Regions from separate parts of the Streptomyces sp. NPDC058291 genome, predicted to be linked through region 2. Evidence: riboswitches for the same ligand, from Rfam matches in the RefSeq annotation. Region 2 holds a riboswitch; each other region holds the start of a gene.

The links. A riboswitch is a leader RNA that binds a small molecule or an ion and turns the genes downstream of it on or off. The one in region 2 is predicted to bind cyclic di-AMP.
Region 1: linked by a shared signal. The riboswitch ahead of ACFVYK_RS36980 (peptidoglycan DD-metalloendopeptidase family protein) and the one ahead of ACFVYK_RS30830 (transglycosylase family protein) in region 2 are both predicted to bind cyclic di-AMP.
Region 3: linked by a shared signal. The riboswitch ahead of ACFVYK_RS15820 (M23 family metallopeptidase) and the one ahead of ACFVYK_RS30830 (transglycosylase family protein) in region 2 are both predicted to bind cyclic di-AMP.

The regions. Positions count from the first base shown of each region.
Region 1 is NZ_JBHVYK010000145.1:1,099-5,622, forward strand. It holds gene ACFVYK_RS36975 (DUF6250 domain-containing protein) at 1-665, opposite strand, end outside; gene ACFVYK_RS36980 (peptidoglycan DD-metalloendopeptidase family protein) at 949-1,911, opposite strand; cyclic di-AMP (ydaO/yuaA leader) riboswitch at 1,916-2,109, opposite strand; gene ACFVYK_RS36985 (alpha-galactosidase) at 2,379-4,454, opposite strand.
Region 2 is NZ_JBHVYK010000084.1:23,054-27,577, reverse strand. It holds gene ACFVYK_RS30840 (septum formation initiator family protein) at 1-363, opposite strand, end outside; gene eno (phosphopyruvate hydratase) at 482-1,768, opposite strand; gene ACFVYK_RS30830 (transglycosylase family protein) at 2,109-2,831, opposite strand; cyclic di-AMP (ydaO/yuaA leader) riboswitch at 2,835-3,018, opposite strand; gene ACFVYK_RS30825 (transglycosylase family protein) at 3,224-4,285, opposite strand; gene ACFVYK_RS30820 (cytochrome P450) at 4,476-4,524, opposite strand, start outside.
Region 3 is NZ_JBHVYK010000026.1:12,730-17,253, forward strand. It holds gene ACFVYK_RS15810 (PrsW family intramembrane metalloprotease) at 1-362, shown strand, start outside; gene ACFVYK_RS15815 (aldo/keto reductase) at 387-1,331, opposite strand; gene ACFVYK_RS15820 (M23 family metallopeptidase) at 1,483-2,541, opposite strand; cyclic di-AMP (ydaO/yuaA leader) riboswitch at 2,551-2,717, opposite strand; tRNA gene ACFVYK_RS15825 (tRNA-Met) at 3,018-3,091, opposite strand; gene ACFVYK_RS15830 (dihydrofolate reductase family protein) at 3,164-4,303, opposite strand; gene ACFVYK_RS15835 (MarR family winged helix-turn-helix transcriptional regulator) at 4,376-4,524, shown strand, end outside.

The DNA of each region.
Region 1 (4,524 bases), on a different contig from region 2:
CAGGTGGTGCGGAACGCGAAGTGCCCTTCCGTGTACGGCTCGGGGTCCGTCCAGTCGAAGACGAGCCGCCCGTTGTTCCACCATCGCACGACCGGGCCGTCGGAGACGATCCTGACGTGGTGCGGGGCGTTGGGCACGAGCAGCGGCTCGGTGTAGTCGAAGACCAGCGGCCGCACTCCGGCCCGGCCGACGTAACGGCGCAGCCGGGTCGTGGTGTTGGAGTTGGCGCCGTAGCCGGCGTAGTACGTCTTGAGCTGGTCGTACTCGGCGAGGGCGCCGCCGCGCGGGGTGGCGAAGAGGTCGTCCGGGGAACGGACGTCGACGGCGTTCCAGAAGGTGTTGAGGTCGGACACCCGGTCGTTGACCCCGCCCGCGGCGACGGGCGTGGCGACGTATTCGAGGACGTAGGGCCCTGCGAACGGCCGCCTGAACCAGATCGTGGCCCCGGCGGGCACGTCGATCTCCAGGGCGCCGCGGGAGGCCGTGACGGTCCCGCCCTGCTCCAGCTCCACGGCCCACTGACGCAGACCGTGGCGGAAGTCGTCGTGGGCGATGAGCCGGCGTCGTCGTCGGCGTGGTGCGGCGCCGGCGTCGGCCGCGGGGGCGAGGGCCCCCAGGGCCGCACCGGCGGCGAGGGCTGCGAACGCTCTGCGCGTGGTCGTCACGGGATGCGGCTCCTTCGGTGGGAGGTCGAAGCGCGGGAAAGCGCTTTCCCCGGCACGACCACTGTGATGGCGCCTCCACCGTTTGTCGATGCGCCGGCCCGGCCCGCCACAGGACCGCAATGAAACGATCACGGTCGGCCGCGGTTCGGCCCCGGGAGACCGGCGAGCCCTGCGGGCCCGACCCGCCCGGGGCCGGAGTCCGGACACGCCGAAGGCCGGGCCCCGGATCTTCGATCGGGGTCCGGCCTTCGACTGCGTGTCAGGCGGGGGCAGTCGGGGGGGGTCAGCCGACGGCGACGCCGTGCGAGCGCAGGTAGGCGATCGGGTCCACGTCCGAGCCGTAGTCCGGCGTGGTGCGGATCTCGAAGTGCAGGTGCGGGCCGGTCACGTTGCCGGTCGCCCCGGACAGGCCGACCTGCTGGCCCGCGGTCACGGTCTGGCCGGCCGAGACGGAGAGCTGGGAGAGGTGGGCGTACTGGGCGTAGTAGCCGTCGGCGAGCCTGATGACGACCTGGTTGCCGTACGCGCCGCCCCAGCCCGCGGACACGACGGTGCCCGCGCCCACGGCCTTCAGCGAGGTGCCGGTCGGGACGACGAAGTCCACACCGGTGTGGTAGCCGCTGGACCACATGCTGCCCGACTGGTGGTACGGCGTGCCGATGGCGGCGCCGGCCACGGGCAGGGCGAAGCCGTCGGAGCTGCTCTCGGCGGCCTGGGTCGCCTTCGAGGAGGACGAGGAGGCGGACGTCTTCGCGACGGAGGACTTCGAGGAAGCCGAGGACTGCGAGGCCTTGGACGACGAACTCTTGGAGGCCGACGACGAGGACGAGCCGGACGACTTGTGGCCGCCGGTCGCGGCCTTCTTGCCGATCGACAGCTTGAGGCCGGGGTGGATCAGCGACGGGTCGTCGCCGACGGCCGTGCGGTTGTCCTGGTAGAGCCGCTGCCAGCCGCCGCTGACGTGCTGCTCGTCCGCGATCTTCGAGAGGTAGTCGCCGGACCGCACGGTGTACGTCGTCCCGGTGGCGGTCTTGCGGGTCACTTCGGCGGCCTGGACGGTCTTTTCCGACACCGTCTGCGCGACCGGCCGGGCGGAGGTCTGCGCAACCGCCTCCGGGGCGGCCGCGTGGGCGCCGGACGCGCCCATCAGCGGGAGGGCGAGCGCGGCGCCGCCGGTTCCGGCGACGGCTATGGAACGGGTGAAGCGCTGAGTCTTCGGACGGCGGTGCTTACCCTTCGCGGGCATGACGAATTCCTCTCCGGCGCCTGCGAGGTGAGCTGTCGGGTGCGGGCTGGAGATGCCCGGCCGCGCCGAGACGCGGCTTTACCCCGAGCCTGTTCCGGAGACCGGAACAGGCGGTTGTGCCTGTGGGTCCCCCGCTCCTGCCATGCACGGGTGAGTGTGCGGGATCCGGGCGGTGGCAGGATTCGGCGTCCGTCCGGATTGGTGTGGAACGTAAGCGACCCAGACGCACGGGGACAAGCAGAGGTTGTGCTGTTCACAGGTTTCTCTTGATCCCCCGGGGGAATCCGTGGTCACACTGCGTTAAACGGAATGCTCGGTTATCACCAAGGGGCCCGGAAAAGCATGCGCATTACGTGAACATGACCGGCGACGTACGGTCACGAATATGACGCTGCTCACGTGATGCCCCTCCAGGTCTCCCTATTTAAGGTCGAGTTGGAACGAAGGATCCATTTCGGACAGATAACTCAGATGCGACGCAGGCGGATAACCGTCGCATCGAGATCGCCCCGCAGCTCGGCACGCAATCCGTGATGCAGCAGAACGGCACCCCGGTGCACTTCGCCCGTTTCACGGCATTCGTACGACGCCGTCGGGTCGAGTCCGCGCAGCCGCAGCGCCGGGACGGGCTCGCCGAACCGCTGGGCCTGCAGCCAGGCGAGGACCACGCTCTCGTCGCCGCGCACGTACTGCACGGCGCTCAGCCCGCCCGTGGGGGGACGCAGCCGGTAGAGATCGCCGTGCTGCACGAGCGGCCGGATCTCCTTGTAGAGATCCACCCATCGACGCGCCTCGGCAAGCTCCTCGTCGCTCCACTCGGAGAGGTCGCCGCCGACCCCGAGCACCCCCGCCATCGCGCTGACGAACCGGAAGCGCAGCGAGCTCACCCGGCCGTTGAGCTGGGTGTTGGGGCTGTCGGTGACCCATGCGGCCATGACCCGCGCCGGGTGGATCTGACTGAAGCCGTGCTGGATGTCGAGCCGGTCGAGGGGGTCGGTGTTGTCGGAGGTCCACACCTGGTCGGTGCGGCTCATGATGCCGAGGTCGATCCGCCCGCCGCCGCCCGAGCAGGACTCGAAGGCGACGCCCGGGTGGGCGGCCCGCAGCCGGTCCAGCAGTCGGTACAGGGCTCGCACGTGGTCGACCCAGAGGCGCTGCGGGTAGGGGTCCTCGGGCCAGCCGGCGTCGGTGAAGCAGCGGTTGAAGTCCCACTTGACGTAGTCGATCGGCGCACTGGACAGCAATGCGTCGAGCTGCTGCCAGAGGTACTCCTGGACGTCCTCGCGGGCGAGGTTCAGCATGAGCTGATTGCGGAACTCCGTCCGCTTTCGTCCCGGTTGGAACTGCACCCAGTCGGGATGCGCCCGGTACAGGTCGCTGTCCGGGTTGACCATCTCGGGCTCGACCCAGATGCCGAACTGCATCCCCAGGCCGTGCACGTGGTCCGCGAGGGGCTTCAGCCCGTGGGGGAAGCGCTCCGGGTTGGGGCGCCAGTCGCCCAGTCCGGCGTGGTCGCCGGTGCGCGCCCCGAACCAGCCGTCGTCGACGACGAAGAGCTCGACGCCGATCGCCGCGGCCCGCCCGGCGAGGGTCGCCTGCTGCTCCTCGGAGATGTCGAAGTAGGTGGCCTCCCAGGAGTTGAACAGCACCGGCCGGTCCTGCTCGGCGTCCGGGACGACGTGGGCGCGCTGGTAGGCGTGCCAGGCGCGGCTCGCGCCGCCGAAACCGGCGTCGCTCCACAGGCCGGCGAAGACCGGCGTGGTGAAGGTCTCGCCCGCCGTGAGGCGCAGCAGACCCGAGTCGTCGTGACCCGCGCCGCCGGTGATCTGCACGCGGGCGTCGGGGAGCTGGGCGACGGCGATGCGCCACGAGCCGGACCAGCCGAGGGCGCAGCCGTAGACCTCGCCGCGCTCCTCGGTCGCGTCGGTGTCGAGGGCGACCCAGGGCAGATGCTGGTGCCCGGTGTGGCCGCGGCGGCTGCCGATGACCTTCTCCCCGTAGGTGAGCGGGGACCGCGTCAGCCGCGACTCGGCGGCCCAGCGGCCGTGCAGCTGGGACAGTCGCCAGTCGTCGCGGTGGGGCAGGGTCCAGGTGGCCGAGTCCGCGCGGAGCAGTTCCAGGGGCCGTTCGCCCTCGTTGCGCAGGGTCGTCCACCGTTCGACGACGTCGCCGCGCATCCGGTAGTGCAGGGTCAGCGCGAGTCCGGCGTCCCGAAAGCGCAGCCGGAGCTCGTCGCCTTCGCTCTCGTGCGCCTCGAAGGTCCACTCGGTGCCCCGCCGCTCGTCGGTGCGCACGGACAGGGCGGGGCGCACGAAGCGGGGTCCGCCCTCGACCGGGTACTCCTCGCGCCCGTCGAGCGGGGACTCGAAGGACGCTCCGCGTTCCGGCGGCGCCGACCCGGCGAGGGCCTCGGCGTCCGCGAGCGCGATGCGCGGGCCCCAGTGCAGATGGATCAGCTCCGCGGCCTCGGTGAGATGGAGGGCGTAGCTGCTCGTCGGCCCCGAAAGGAGCCAGGTGCGGCCGTTGTCGGCGATCTCGGGCATCAAACCCCCACTGATTCGAACAGGTGCGATCAAACGCCGACATCATCGAGTGCGGTCGGCCCGCCGGGCA
Region 2 (4,524 bases):
GATGTAGCCGGTCTCCCCCGGCAGGACGTAGTGCAGCCGCTGCCGGATCTGCTGCTCGGCGTAGGCGTCGTCCTGCCAGCGCGCCTTGAGGTCGCGTAGCTGCTGCACGCGCTCGCTGGCCTGCTGCTTCTCGCGCTGCAGGTCGGCGACCTCCGCGCGCTGGGAGACGTACTGGCGCATCGGGTAGGCCAGGGCGACGATCAGCGTGCACAGGACGAGCGCCAGCAGGGCCGCGCGCCCGGTGAGCCGGGAGCGGCGGGCCTGACGCTTCGTCTGGGAACGGTAGACCCGGGCCGCGGTCTGCTCGCCGAGCAGCTTGATCCTGGTCGCGGTGGAGAACCGGTCCCGGTCCTTCACGGCCATGTGCTCCGCCTCCCCGTCACGTGCGTACGTCCCCGCACACGGTACGGGACCGAGTACGGGGACGTACGTACGACTGGCTAGGGCTTGCCCCGGTAAGGGGCAGCCCCTGGTCCGAGGATCAGCCCTTGAACCGCGGGAAGGCGCTGCGGCCTGCGTACACCGCGGCGTCGTCGAGGATCTCCTCGATGCGCAGCAGCTGGTTGTACTTGGCGACGCGCTCGGAGCGGGCCGGGGCGCCGGTCTTGATCTGGCCGCAGTTGGTGGCGACGGCGAGGTCGGCGATGGTGACGTCCTCGGTCTCGCCGGAGCGGTGCGACATCATGCACTTGAAGCCGCTGCGCTGCGCGAGCTCGACGGCGTCCAGGGTCTCGGTGAGCGAGCCGATCTGGTTCACCTTGACGAGCAGGGCGTTCGCCGCGCCCTCCTCGATACCGCGGGCGAGGCGCTCGGGGTTGGTGACGAACAGGTCGTCGCCGACGATCTGCACCTTGTCGCCCAGCTTGTCGGTGAGCACCTTCCAGCCGGCCCAGTCGTCCTCGAACAGCGGGTCCTCGATGGAGACGAGCGGGTAGGCCGCCACGAGCTCCTCGTAGTACTCCGTCATCTCGGCGGCCGAGCGGGACTTGCCCTCGAACTCGTACCTGCCGTCCTTGTAGAACTCGGACGCGGCGACGTCGAGCGCGAGCGCGATCTGCTCGCCCGGCGCGTAGCCGGCTTCCTTGATGGCCTCGAGGATGAGGTCGAGGGCCTCACGGTTGGAGCCGAGGTTCGGGGCGAAGCCGCCCTCGTCGCCGAGGCCGGTGGACAGGCCCTTGCCCTTCAGGACCTTCTTCAGCGTGTGGTAGACCTCGGTGCCCCAGCGCAGGGCCTCGGAGAAGGACTCCGCGCCCACGGGAGCGATCATGAACTCCTGGATGTCCACGTTGGAGTCGGCGTGCGAACCGCCGTTCAGGATGTTCATCATCGGCACCGGCAGCAGGTGCGCGTTGGGGCCGCCCAGGTAGCGGAAGAGCGGGAGGTCGCTGGCCTCGGAGGCGGCGTGGGCGACGGCGAGGGAGACGCCGAGGATGGCGTTGGCGCCGAGCGAGCCCTTGTTGTCGGTGGCGTCCAGGTCGAACATGGCCTGGTCGATCAGCCGCTGCTCGGTGGCGTCGTAGCCGACGAGCTCCGGGCCGATCTGCTCGATGACGGCGAGGACGGCCTTCTCGACGCCCTTGCCGTGGTAACGGTTGGGGTCGCCGTCGCGGAGCTCGATGGCCTCGAAGGCGCCGGTGGAAGCGCCGGACGGAACGGCGGCACGACCCGTGCTGCCGTCGTCGAGGCCGACCTCGACCTCGACCGTGGGGTTGCCTCGGGAGTCCAGGATTTCCCGGGCTACGACGACGTCGATGGACGGCACGAGCATCTCCTTCTTGGGATGTGACGCTGGTTGTGCGGGGCCCGCGGGCCAGGACGGCCTCGGATGAGCCTTGCGACTAGAGCCTAACCGCCCCCGGGCCGTCGGCAGCCGACCGACCGTCCCGTGGACAGACAGACCGTACCTATTGTTCACGCCCGGAACAAAGGGGGTGGCCGAGAAAGTTGCCGGGGGACGGCGAACGAGCAAAGAGAAACCCCGCTCCGGTGCGTACGGGGGAACACGCACCGGAGCGGGGAGCCCGTGGGGACGGGGGGCGACCCTCACGAGGTCTTCAGTGTGCCGACCTCGGTTGTGAGGGCGCTGTGGTCTCTCGGGGAGCCGGGTGTCACTTCAGGTGCAGCTGCTGCCCCGGGAAGATGAGGTTCGCGTCCTCGACGATGTCCTTGTTCAGCTCGAACAGCTTGTGCCAGCCGCCCTTGACCTTGTGCTTCTCGGCGATGGAGCTGAGCGTGTCGCCCTTGACGACCTTGTACTCGCCGTCGCCCTTCTTGACCTTCTCGCCGGTCGGGGTGGTGACCGTCTTGGAGGCCGCCGGGCGGTCGGTGGAGCGGGAGGCGCTCTGCTTCTCCGTCGAGCGGGTGCTGCTGCCGCTGTTCGACGAGCTGGAGGAGCCCGAGGAGCCGGAGGAGTTGGAGCCCGAGGAGCTGGAGGAGTCGGCGCTGCTGCTGTTGTAGGCGGCGCCGGACAGGCCCGTGCCGCAGACCGGCCAGGCGCCCTTGCCCTGGGAGGCGAGCACCTTCTCGGCGACGGCGATCTGCTGCGACTTGGAGGCCTGGTTGGCCTGCGCGGCGTACTGCGTGCCGCCGTACGCGGCCCAGGTCGAGGCGGAGAACTGCAGGCCGCCGTAGTAGCCGTTGCCGGTGTTGATGGACCAGTTGCCGCCGGACTCGCACTGGGCGACCGTGTCCCACTCGGAGGTGGTGGCGGCGGAGGCGTTGCCGGCCGCCATCAGCGGAGCGGCGATGGCGACACCGGTGACGCCGGCCAGAGCGGCGGCGCGGGTGGCCTTGGACGGACGACGGTGCTTGCCCTTGGCGGAAAACAGCATGGTGGATCCCCTCACCGACGCCTACGAGGTGAGCTGTCGGGTTCGGGCCGTGTGAGTTGCCCGGTCACTCCTCCGTGGGAGCCGTGCTCCCTGGAGGGGTGACTTCACCCCAAGCCGGACCAGCCTCGACAGCCGGCGCCGGCGCTTACCTTGGGTCCCCCGCTCCTGCCTACGGCGCTTGACGCGACGACTGTTCCCGGGCCGCCACTGGCAGGATTCGGCGTTGCGACGACCGGGGCTCGGGTTGCCGAGCGGCCTCGACCGTAGACACGTGATCCGCCGAATTTCAAAGACGATCAGGGCTTCTGAGACTCATCCCACACTTTCACCAAACCGGACATTCGGCGCGAAGCGTGACGTGAACTCCCGCTGTTTTTACCGGGTTTTGCGCCCTATTGGACCCCTGTGTCGAGGGTCTGACCGGGGGTGATGTCGCTCGGGTCGCCGCCGATGAGGTCCTTGTTCTCGGCATAGAGGGCGCGCCATCCGCCGTCGAGGCCAAGGGAGTCGGCGATGGAGACGAGCGAGTCGCCCTCCCGGACGACGTAGGTGGCCGCGGCGTGCCGGCCGCCGCCGGCGGTGGCGACGGTGGCGACTCCGTTCGTCGAAAGGTCCGTGACGCCCTTGGTCGTGCTCTCCTCGGCGGTGGACCCGCGGTGCCGGCCGGAGCCGAGGGAGCCGGTGTCGACGAGGCTCCAAGAGCCCACTTCCTGGCCCGACTTGTCCGAGTCGTCCGCTTCCGGGGTGACCGTGGGCGAGCCGTCGGCCGCCCGTCCGCCGCCCGCGTCGGCCGAGCCCTTGCCCGCACCGGAGCCGATGGAGTCGTCCGCGGCGGCGGAGGAAGAGGGCGAAGAGGACGAAGGGGACCCCGAGGGCGAACCAGAGGGATCGGCGGACGAGTCGGACGATCCCGTCGAGGCGGACGGACCGTCGCCCGACGCGTCGGAGGAGCCCGACGGGTCCGGGGAGGACGACGGGCCCGAGGACCCCGACAGCCCCTTGGTGAGGTCGGACAGTCCGGAGGAGGACGAGCCGGAGGAGCCGTCCGCGAGGCCCGTGTCCACGTCCAGCGCGCCGTTGTCCTTGGTGAGGCCGGAGGTCAGCCCGCAGGTCCCCCACGCGCCGACGCCGTCGGCCGCGAGCACCTTCTGCGCCACCGCGATCTGCTGGTTGCGGCTGGCCAGATCGGGCCTGGCCGCGTAGTCGAGCCCTCCGTACGCCTCCCAGTCCTGCTGGCTGAGACTCAGGCCTCCGTACTCGCCGCCGCCCTTGTCGGCGCTCCACGAGCCACCGGTCTCGCACTGCGCCACCTTGTCCCACACCGTGCCGTCGGCTGCGCTCGCGCCGGAGGCGGCCAGCAGCGGGATGGCGATGGCGGAGCCGGTCACTCCGGCCGCGACGAGGAGGGCCGGAGCCTGACGGGGGCGACGGTGTCGACCGTTCCCGGAGAGCATGCGAGGGGCCTTTCTCTGGACAGCAGTACCGGCGCGGCGACCCGAGACCGGCCCGTCGCGCTGACGAGTGAACGTATCGGCAGACGATCACTTGTCACAAGTTCATGCCGCGCAGATCACGTGAAGATCACAGAGTTGAGGAGTGGTCACCTTTGCTCCGCTGAACGGTCACACTCCGGCTGACATCCGGTCAGATTTGCTCGGATCGCGTCTCCGACCGCCGCGGCGCGAACTCCACC
Region 3 (4,524 bases), on a different contig from region 2:
GGGGCCGGCGGGGACGCGCGAACGCGGACTTCGTCGTACGGGAGAGGGAGCTGCTGAACGAGCTGTGGCGCCGCAAGGACGTCGCCCGGCCCGCGCTGGACCACGCGGCCCGGATGACGGCGCCGCCGGTACGGGTGGTCCCGCCGCCCTGGCCGGTGTACGGGGCGTACGGGTACGGCCCGGGCCCCGGACCGCTCCAGCCGTACGGCCAGTCCCCCGGCCCCGGGTACGGCTACGGGTATGGGCACGGGTACGGCAGTCCGCCGGGCCCGGCGCACGGAGCTCCGGCGGGCCCGCCTCCCGGGCGCCCCACAGGCCGCGGCGGCCCCGGGCACCCCGCGGGCCCGCACCCCTACCGCTAGAGGAATGGACCACCGCGGCCCGGGTCAGGCCGAAGCGCTGGTCAGCTTGGCGATCTCCGTGCTGGTCAGCTCCAGGTCAGCCAGCGCCAGCAGGGCCGGCAACTGCTCCGTCGTCCGGGCGGAGGCGATCGGCGCGGCCACCGTGGGCTGCGCGGCGAGCCAGGCCAGGGCGACCGTGGCGACCTGCGCGTCGTGGGCCTGGGCGACCTCGTCCAGCGCGGTGAGGACCCTGCGGCCCCGCTCCGTGTCGAGGTGCTTGGCGGCGCCGGCGGATCGGGCGCTCTCCACCGTCGTACCGGGCCGGTACTTGCCGGTGAGGAAGCCGGAGGCGAGCGAGTAGTACGGGACGGCGGCGAGGCCGAAGCGGGCGGCGACGTCCCGCAGCGCGCCCTCGTAGGTGTCGCGTGAGACCAGGTTGTAGTGCGGCTGGAGGGCGACGTACCGGGCCAGGCCCTCGCGGTCGGAGAACTCCAGGGACTCCTGGAGGCGTTCGGGAGAGATGTTGGAGGCGGCGATGTGCCGCACCTTGCCCGCCTTCACCAGCTCGTCCAGCGCGCCGATGATCTCCTCGACGGGCACCTCGGTCTTGTCGAAGTGCGTGTAGTAGAGGTCGATGTGGTCGGTGCCCAGACGGCGGAGCGAGGCGTCGGCGGCGGCCTTGATGTTGTCGGAGCTCAGGCCGGGGAACTCGGGGTGCTGGCTCACCTTGGTGGCGATCACGACGTCGTCGCGGTTGCCCCGGGCCTTCACCCACCTGCCGATGACGGTCTCGGACTCACCGCCCGAGTTGCCGTCGACCCAGGCCGAGTAGGCGTCGGCGGTGTCGACGAAGTTGCCGCCCGCGGCCGTGTAGGCGTCGAGCACGGCGAAGGAGGCCGCCTCGTCCGCCGTCCAGCCGAAGACGTTGCCGCCGAGGGAGAGCGGGAAGACCTCGAGGTCCGATGAACCGAGTGTGCGAAGAGCAGTCATGCTTCGTCTCAACGGTCACCGGCGGCCCGCCCATTCCACGGGGCACGCGAAGAACGTGTGAACAGGACGTGGCAGACCCGACCGATCAGGGCGGACCCGACCGATCAGGGCCGTGCCAGGGGGACCTCGGGGATGTCCCCGAGGGGGCGGCTCAGGGGTTGAGGCCCTTGCTGCGCAGCCAGGCCGCCGGGTCGATGCCGGTGGCGCTGCCGCCCGGGTGGACCTCCAGATGGAGGTGGGCGCCGGTGACGTTTCCGGTCGCGCCCACGCGGCCGATCACCTCGCCGGTGGAGACCTTCTGGCCGACGCTGACGTTGATCGACGACTGGTGGCAGAACCACAGCTCGGTTCCGTCGTCCAACGTGAGGATGGTGCGGTAGCCGTAGGAACCGGCCCAGCCCGCCTCGGTGACGGTGCCGCTGTGGACGGCCTTGATGAGAGTCCCGGTGGGCGCGGCGAAGTCGAGACCGGTGTGGTAGCCGGAGGACCAGAGCGAGCCGGCCTGACCGAAGGTCGAGGTGATGGTGTACGAGGAGGTCGGCAGCGTGAACTGCTTGGCCAGTTCGGCCAGGCGCGCGGCCTCGGCCTTCTTCGCGGCCTCCTCGGCGGCCTTCTTCTTGGCGGCGGCGGCCTTGGCCTGCGCCTCCTTCTCGGCCTTGACGACGGCCTCGGCCTCGGCCTTCTTCGCGGCGGCGGCGGCCTTGACCTCGTACTGGGTCTGCTGCGACTCGACCTGCGCCATGATCCGGCTGCGCAGGGCCTCGCCGGCGTCGGCGGTGCTCTGGGCGGCGCTCTCGACGGCGCTCTCGACGGTGCTCTCGTCGGCGTCGACGGCGGTCTCGGACCCGAAGGCGGCCAGGGCGGACTCGGTCTGCGGGGCGGGGTCGTCGTCGGAGATGAGCGAACCGACGTTCGGCAGGTCCGGCATCGAGATGGAGACCGGGGCCTTGCCGGTGTTGGCACTGGCCATCCCGCCCGCGCTGACGGCGGCTATGACGCCGACGCCGAGGACGGTGGAGCTGCGGGCGAACCCGCCGCCGCGCTGCTTGGCGACCCGGTGCTTGCCCCGGACCGGGCGAACGGACTCCGCGGTGGGATTCCATTCCTCCCAGGGGCCCTCGTCGGCACGGTGGCCGCCGTAGCCGAAGGTCTCGGGAGACGGCTGGCTCGGCGCGTACGGGGCCTCGGGGGCAGGCGGGTTGGACGCCACGCGGGCGCGCTCCTTTCCTTCCGTCGCCTACCGGGTTAGCTGACGGGTTCGGAGCGGGAAGGTCTCCTACGCGCGTATACCGGCCGTGGACTCTGCGAGTTCACGGCGGCTTCCGCGTGATTCACCCCAAGGTGGTGGTTCCCCGGTGCCCTTGCGGGATTCGGCGCGTGCGCACGGAGCCGACTCTGGTGCCGGCTGGGACGACCGCGCTGCGTTATCGAACGTTAATAGACCCAGGGGTGCGTTTCCAAGCTGTTCTGCTTGATCAATAACATTCCTGGCCTGGACTTTCGGGCCACCAGCGGTGAAAAACGGGCGAGTTGACCTCGGCCGCGCAGGCCCTGACAGGAACAGGCGTGCTGACGGCGGCTCACCTGCTCTGCGCAGGGCGGTCGCCCGGTCACGCACGGCAGCGATCGGCTCGGGGAACGCACCGAGGGCCGGAACCCTTTCGGATTCCGGCCCTCGGCCTTCAGTAGCGGGGACAGGATTTGAACCTGCGACCTCTGGGTTATGAGCCCAGCGAGCTACCGAGCTGCTCCACCCCGCGTCGTTGTGACTCCAGTCTACGCTACTTCCGGCGCGTGAATCACCACGGTTGTCCGCCGCCCCGGGCCGACGGTCACCCGTCGCCTCGGGTCAGGTGCCGGTTCGGGGCCTTCGCCCGTTGCTCGTACTCCGCGAGGAGGAGGACGTCGACGCCCGCGGCCGTCAGCACACCGGTGCCGTCCGCCCCGGTCACGAAGGTGTCGGGCTCGCGCCAGGCGGTGACCACCCGGCGCACGCCCGCGTCGAGGACGAGCCGGGCGCAGGGGGCGGGGCGGGAGGAGCGGCGGGCGCACGGTTCGAGGCTGCTGTAGACGGTGGCCGTGGGCAGTCGCGGGTCGGCGGGGTCGAGCTTGGCGAGGGCCGCCTCCTCGGCGTGCACGACCGGGTCGCCGGCCTCCCGGGAGTGACCGCGCGCGAGCTCCGTGCCGTCGGCGGCCACGATCACCGCGCCGACGCTGAAGGCGCTCCGCGAGGGCGGGCACCGTTCGGCGAGCTCGCAGGCGAGGGCCAGCCAGTGCCGGTCGGCGGCGGCAGGCAGCGGTCCGGCGCCGGGGGCGGTGGGCTCGTAGCGGTGCAGGACGACGTCCTCGATGCGCCGGGTCTCCACCAGGCGCAGGCGTCCGCCCTGGTAGCCGCCGGGCCCGAAGAGGCGGGGCGCGTCCGGGTCGCCGACGAACAGCGGGGCGAGGACGAGCTGCAGCTCGTCGGCGAGGCCCTGCCGGAGCAGCTGGGTGTGGACGGTTCCGCCGCCCTCGACCATGAGGCGCCGTACGCCGAGCACGTCGTGGAGGTGTTCGAGGAGGCGGCGCCAGTCGAGTGCGGGGCCCAGCGGGACGACGTCCGCGGCGATGCCGAGGGCGTGGGCCCGCTCGGCTCCACGGTCCGTCGTGTAGAGGGCCTTCGCGCCTCCCGTGTGCCAGAAGTTCGCCCGCGCGTCCAGTTCGCCGGAGCCGCTGACGGTGACCTTGAGGGGGTACGGCGGCTGTCCGGCGGCGACCCGGGCGGCCCGGCGCTCCGGGGAGTTCACCAGGAGCCGCGGGTTGTCGGCGCGGATCGTGCCGGCGCCGATGAGGATGGCGTCGACGGAGGCCCGCACCTCGTCGACCCGGTCGAAGTCGGCGGGGCTGGAGAGCAGGAGGCGCTCGGGGGTGGTGTCGTCCAGGTAGCCGTCCAGGGAGACGGCGGCGGACAGCAGGACGTACGGGTACGGCATCGGCGTGCTCCCCGGGCTCGGTCCGACGGCGGCGGTCTTGGTTCAAGTTTGAAACAAACCTACACTGGGTGCATGACGACTCGCTGGCTCACCCCCGAGGAGCAGCGCGCCTGGCGCGCGTACGTTGCCGGCTACCTCCTGCTGGAGGACGCGATCGACCGGCAGCTCCAGCAGGACGCCGGCATGCCCCACGCGTACTACTCCATCCTCGCGAACCTCTC